3 regions of the Hydrogenovibrio kuenenii DSM 12350 genome follow, and region 3 is predicted to be linked to each of the others. Evidence: predicted binding sites of a transcription regulator. Region 3 holds the regulator's gene; each other region holds the start of a gene.
What was found. Region 3 encodes PhoB, which activates phosphate uptake and scavenging genes when phosphate is short. Its sites were predicted from a motif close to GNNTGTCATAAAACTGTCANAT; they were not measured.

Region 1 (2,274 bases), 250 kb from region 3:
AGCTGCCATAAATCCAAAGAAAACAGAATAGTTTATGAAAGACTAAACCGAAATGCTTTTCTCATCTTCAGCCTTTTCTTCGGCTTTATCATTTGCTTGAGAAGAGAATGCCTTCTGAGTAACGTGATCAATATCCACCCAACGTAGCAACTTCATTTTGCCATCCGTTGTTTCAACGATAGCCGTGCAACTTTCTACCCAATCACCACAGTTGTAATAATCTATGCCATCTATATCACGAATTTCAGGATGATGAATATGCCCACAAACTACGCCACGATAACCATGCAATTGACAGTCTTTCACCACGGCTTCTTCATAAGCGGTAATAAAGGATACTGCCGACTTAACCTTTTGCTTAACATACGAAGATAGTGACCAATAACGCATACCGAACAACTGACGGACTTTATTGAAATGCGTGTTGAATCGCACCAACGTCTCATAACCCCAGTCACCCAATACTGCCAGCCACTTACGCGTTTGTACAACGCTGTCATATTTGTCGCCATGAACCACGAGCAAACGGTCACCATTTACACAAATATGTTCGGTTTGATCCGTTAATAGAATATTACCGAAATCGATACCGGAATAGCGACGTAAAAATTCATCATGGTTGCCTGTGACAAAAACCACTTTGGTGCCACGCTTGGCTTTCGTCAAAATACGACGAATCACGTTGGTGTGTTCTTGTGGCCAAAAGATACGTTTTCTCAAACGCCAACCGTCAATAATATCGCCCACCAAATAAAGGTTGTCGCAGTGATTGTATTTAAGAAAATCTGCTAAAAATTGGGCTTTAGCCCCTTTAGAACCGAGATGGACATCCGAAATAAAAATAGACTTGTAGTGCTGATGTTGATGGGTGTTTTCCGCAACAATCAAATCATCATTGGCAATAGAAGCCATCCAATCAGGCATAGTATCGAGCTTTTGTTGGTCTTGCATATCCACACTTCCTCAATTATTTTCGTCAGTCTAACCAGAGAAAGTTTCATTTAAATCACAGTTACGTGTCGGTTAGATGACAAGCGAAGCACTTCTAGGTTTTGTTTCACAAATGTTTCATTTCAAACACTTTTTTTTCGTCTAACTTATCTACCAACTCATTTACAACAGAAAAAGAATCATAAACATGCAGGTTGAATCCCCCATTCGTAAGTTTGCCTTAATCACCGATGCTTGGACACCACAGGTTAACGGTGTCGTCACCACCCTCACTCAAATGGTCAAAGAGCTTGAAGCAAAAGAGATTACCGTTGAGGTCTTTCAGCCTAATGACTACAAACATTTTCCCATGCCGACCTACCCGGAAATTCCCGTTGTCTGGTCTGCTGAAAATCTAGAACAACGACTACTCGACTTTTTACCCGATGCGATTCACATCGCTACCGAAGGCGGTTTGGGCTGGCGCGCACGCAACATCTGCCTAAAATATAAATTGCCTTTTACCACGGGCTACCACACTAAATATCCAGAATATATTCACCAAAGATTACCTATTCCTGCAAGCTGGGTTTATGCGCTGTTAAGACGCTTTCATAACAGAGGGAAAATGACCTATGTTCCTTCTGATTCAACTTTACAAGAACTCAAAGAACATGGTTTTAAATCTCTAACAGTGGTAACGCGAGGTGTCGATACTGAGACCTTCAATCCAGAGCGTAAGATTGACTTAGACCTACCTCGCCCGATTTATTTATCTGTTGGTCGAGTCGCACCAGAGAAAAATTTAGAGGCATTTTTGGATATGGATTTACCCGGCACAAAAGTCGTCGTTGGTAAAGGCCCATCGCAAGAAGAGTTGCAAGAACGTTATCCCGATGCTGTTTTTGTTGGCGCGAAATTCGGTAAAGAACTCGCAGCTTACTATGCCAGTGCAGATGTTTTTGTTTTCCCTTCCTTGACGGACACTTACGGTGTGGTGAATATCGAGGCTATTGCTTGTGGTTTACCGGTGGCGGCCTTCCCTGTCACAGGACCGAAAGACATTATTACTCAAGGCCTCAATGGTTGGATGGATGAGGATTTAAAAGTCGCTGTGAATAAGTGTTTAACACTAGATCGCAGCCAAGTTTCTGAATCAATTTCCGGGCTAACTTGGAATGAAGCGGCAGATCAATTCCTTAGCCATCTTAGTTATATTGATTGGAATAATGTCCTGTAAAACAGCCTCCATCTAACTGAGCACTACCGCGCAATATTGGCCATCAAGTATGTAATAGGTGGCCTGTCATATACCCATCACAAATTCGTCATATAACTGCTTTG
Region 2 (2,274 bases), 1.5 Mb from region 3:
CGAAGTTGGTATAAGGCGTGGTTCCTGTCACCAAAGGTTTCGTTCCTGCCGGATCACCCGGTTTCACGTCGCCCGCTTCGGTCGTATTCGGTGACACGAAATCATTGCCTTTTCGTTGGGTAATCCCCCCAACCAAACCAACGCCATTGGATGAGAATTTCGCCTTGGCACCTATCATGGTTTCATTATTGTTGGAGTTCACTTCGCCCATCAATTCGCCGGAAGTTTTGGTCTGACCCTTTCCAGCATAATCAATTTGCGGGCCGGACACATTCACCGCCGACTTCACTGCCTGACTCGAATATTTCAACCCCTGAGGACCCCGAGTCACTTCAACGTTCTCCATCAATGCAGGATCAACATTCGGGTTATGGCGTGTTCCTTCCGCTTGATATTCCATCGTCAATCCATTGGACAACACCGGCAGACGCAATGAAGTATCACCGCGCACAATGGGCTTGCCGGACTGACTGCCGGATGACAGATTGTTCACCCCCGGCAAACCGTCCAAAGCTTCGCCAAGTGACGCAGTGCTACCGCGTTCCATTTCCGAAGCTTCAGGGTGTAAGGTGGTAGAGGTACTGATATGTACCGGTTTTAAGGTTTCTTCCCGTCTTTCTTCAACGGAAATGGTTTCCAGTTCCGTGACATTTCTCTGCTTTTCTTCCGCCCAGGCAACATCAAAGGTTGCTCCTGTCGCAACAAGAATGGCAGACACAAGTTTCTTACGAAGCATGTCTTTCTCCTAAATTTTGTCAAATTTTCAATTCACCGGCGCGCAAAAACGCAGGCTAAAAGCTCAATCAGACAAAACTAGGTGGTGCACGCCCCCAAAAAGCAGGGTAAGTAGAGGGGGTACGTTGAGAAACGACAACCGTATCATGAAGTGTATATTCGGGCGCAGAAATCGCGACCTCAAGCTCGGCAACCGTATTACCGGTGTGATGCGCCATCGCTTGGTAAATATCACACTGTTCCGTGTGATGGTGAAAAGGATGAACCTCATCATGAATCAATCCTGCCGTTTTGGCGAACAGAAACAACGCCAGCAGTAACGCTATGCGCGAAGCCATGCGACTGGAGTGCCAAGCAGACTGAGCGGCTCGGCGTAACGTTGAAAGATTAAAGAGTGACTGATTCATATTTTCAATTTTAGCAAACTCGTCAACCCCTATTTGCAACTTTAAAAAACTTTCTCACCCCAGCCTGGCAGATTTTCATACGTAAAACATGAAGTCATGCAAACGTCATTTCAAATCACTATAATCAAATCAAAGCTATTCAAATATAAGGAACGCTCATGCCGATTTCACCACTTGCCGGAAAACCCGCTCCAGATGATATTCTTGAAAATATTCCCCTATTGGTTTCAGATTATTACACCCTAACACCAAATGCCGACAATCCGGATCATGCTGTCAGTTTTGGTACTTCCGGTCACCGTGGCTGTTCGAGCAAATGCACCTTTAACGAAAACCACATCGCCGCCATTTCCCAGGCGATTGTCGAATATCGTGCTTCGCAAGGCATCAACGGACCACTTTATATCGGCATGGATACCCACGCGCTTTCCGAAGCCGCACACGCAACCGCCATTGAAGTGTTTGCAGGAAACGGTGTGAACGTCATCATTCAAGACAATGGCCGCTATACGCCAACCCCTGTCGTTTCCCATGCCATTTTGACGCATAATCATGGCAAAACAGACGGTCTAGCGGATGGCGTCATCATCACCCCATCCCACAACCCACCGCAAGACGGTGGCTTTAAATACAACCCGCCACACGGTGGCCCAGCCGACTCGGATGCCACCAATGTCATTCAGAACCGTGCTAACGACATCATTCGCAACGGCATGTCAGACGTGAAACGCATGACATTAAGCGACGCTCTGGAATCTAAATTTGTCACCAAAGCAGATTTGATTATGCCTTACGTCAAAGACCTAGATAAAGTCGTCAATATGCAGGCCATTAAAGATGCTGGTCTGAAACTAGGCATTGACCCATTGGGCGGTGCAGCAATTCATTATTGGCAACCTATTGCTGATTACTACGGTTTGAACCTTGAAATCGTAAACCACAAAATCGACCCGACCTTCTCGTTTATGAGTGTGGATAAAGATGGCAAAATCCGTATGGACTGTTCATCTCCTTATGCAATGGCAAGCCTCATCAAACTGAAAGACAACTACGACATCGCTTTCGGTAACGACCCGGATGTCGATCGCCACGGTATCGTCACGCCTTCTGCCGGTTTAATGAACCCAAACCA
Region 3 (2,274 bases):
AATTGAGTTGGCTTCAATAAAGTTTTATTGAAAAAAACGCTGTCTAAGTTATTATTGTTCCAATTAGGAGCTCCACGCAAAATTAAGATCCTTGATTGAAGAGACTTGTCGACAGTTTGGTTTCTAAGGTTATAAAAACAAAAAAGCAGCTCCTAAAATTTTTAAAGAGGAAAGGTAAATGGATAAGCAGGATTTTACGTCACACATCTCGACCGAATTAAATCGAAATCTCGAGGCTTTATTTAACCATATTTTGGAGATGGGTGGTTTGGTTGAAAGTCAGTTCGAAGGTGCGATGATGGCTTTGACCGAGAACAACGTTAATCGAGCACAAGAAGTAATTTTGCTTGACCGTGCTGTGAATAACGCTGAAATGACGATTGATAAATTATGCGCTAAGGTCTTGTCCAGACAGCACCCTACGGCATCCGACTTGAGATTGATTATCGCGACAATTCGCATCGCCATTGATTTAGAACGTATTGGTGACGAAATTGTGAAGGTTGCCAAAATGGTAATGACCTTTGCGAAAGAAGATCAAATTGATAGCTGTGCAACCTTACCTGGTTATCTTTCGTTGATAGATATGGCCAACCGATCAATTAATATGTTGCATGATGCATTAGATGGATTTGCTCGTGTAACAACAGAAGCGTCTCTAAAGCTTATCCAAGAAGAAGAGAATGTGGATAGGATTTATAAAGAAGGTTATCGAGAAGTGATTGAAGGTTTCAAAAATACACCTGAGAAAGCAGCGTGTTTAGCGGAAGTATTAATAACTTTGCGTGCCTTAGAGCGCATTTCTGATCATGCCCGCAATATTGGTGAAAGCATTATTTATTTGATTAAGGGTAAAGACGTGAGAGAAATGGATCGCGAAACTTTAGTGGCATTTATTAACTCTCTTGAGGATTAAGATAGGATGGCGAACCACACTGTATTGGTTGTAGAGGATGAAGCGGCCATTCGTGATATGTTGAATTTCACGCTTTCGGCAGCAGATTTTAAAGTCATTGAAGCACCGAATGCAGAACAGGGCTGGAATTTGCTTTTGGAGCACCAGCCTGACTGTGTCATTCTAGATTGGATGTTGCCGGGTACCTCAGGTGTTTCTTTAGCGCAACGAATTCGCCAGCATGATCAAGTAGGACATACGCCTATTTTAATGCTGACTGCAAAAGGCGAAGAAAATGATCAGGTTAAGGGGTTTGAGGCTGGTGCAGACGACTATGTTGTGAAGCCTTTTTCACCACGTGCATTGGTAGCAAGATGTCAAGCGTTGCTTAGACGTCACATGCCGGATAAGCATTCTTCTGAAATTATCAAAGCGGGGCTTTTGCAATTAGATTTGAGTAGCTATCGTTTTACTGTTGATGGTCAAGAAGTGAAGCTTGGTCCAACCGAATTCAAATTAATGCATTTCTTTATGACTCATTCTAATCGCGTGTATACGCGTTCCCAATTATTAGATCACGTCTGGGGTGAGAGTATTATTGTTGAAGAAAGAACTGTGGATGTTCATATTCGACGACTCAGAAAAATCTTGGAACCAGTAGGTGTTGCTGATGTTATTCAAACAGTTAGAGGAGCGGGTTACCGCTTTTCTACTGACTAAATGCAAGTAGGTTATTGCATTGACTGAAGGTGTTTCAAGAGAACTTACCTGGACGATTACAACGCTTTGGGGTGCACTTTTTATAGGCTGGTTAATTGAAGATTATGAGGTGGCTTTAGCGGGTTATCTTGTTTTCTTCTTGGGGCGCCATTTTTACAGTTTGAGGAAGTTTGAACTATGGCTAAAAGGGAGCTCTAAAGCATCATACCCTCCCGCTTCAGGTTTTTGGTCTGAAATAGGCTATTTGGTTTCTCGTAAGCAACGCTCGCTTGAAAAACTAGCTGAATTACAAGCACATAAATACCAGCAACTGCAAGCAGCATCCATGTCTATACCGGATGCCATTATCTCTATTGATCCCGGTGGTAAAATAGAGTGGTTCAATGCGGCAGCTAAGCGTATGCTGCACTTAAGGCATTCTGACGTTTCCCTTTCTCTTGAACCGCTTGTTCGTGTCCCAGAGTTTATTTCTTATTTAAAGCAAGAAAATTACACTAAACCTCTAATTTTGCCCTCATTTAAAGGTGTAAAAAGAGTTTTGAGTGTATCCGTTTTTGAATATTACCAGCATCACAAACTTATTGTGATTAAAGATATTCATGAGCTTTACAACTTGGCACAAATTCGTAAAGATTTTATCGCCAATGCCTCTCATGAGT

Region 1: the regulator PhoB is predicted to act here: its motif matches at 1,015-1,036, upstream of N745_RS0104220 (UDP-2,3-diacylglucosamine diphosphatase).
Region 2: the regulator PhoB is predicted to act here: its motif matches at 1,232-1,253, upstream of pgm (phosphoglucomutase (alpha-D-glucose-1,6-bisphosphate-dependent)).

Annotation. Positions count from the first base shown of each region.
Region 1 covers NZ_JAGP01000001.1:901,587-903,860, reverse strand. The annotation lists gene N745_RS0104220 (UDP-2,3-diacylglucosamine diphosphatase) at 43-951, opposite strand; gene N745_RS0104215 (glycosyltransferase family 4 protein) at 1,139-2,170, shown strand.
Region 2 covers NZ_JAGP01000001.1:2,202,183-2,204,456, forward strand. The annotation lists gene N745_RS0110320 (TonB-dependent receptor) at 1-736, opposite strand, end outside; gene N745_RS0110325 (DUF2607 family protein) at 804-1,142, opposite strand; gene pgm (phosphoglucomutase (alpha-D-glucose-1,6-bisphosphate-dependent)) at 1,301-2,274, shown strand, end outside.
Region 3 covers NZ_JAGP01000001.1:655,093-657,366, forward strand. The annotation lists gene phoU (phosphate signaling complex protein PhoU) at 179-916, shown strand; gene phoB (phosphate regulon transcriptional regulator PhoB) at 923-1,615, shown strand; gene phoR (phosphate regulon sensor histidine kinase PhoR) at 1,635-2,274, shown strand, end outside.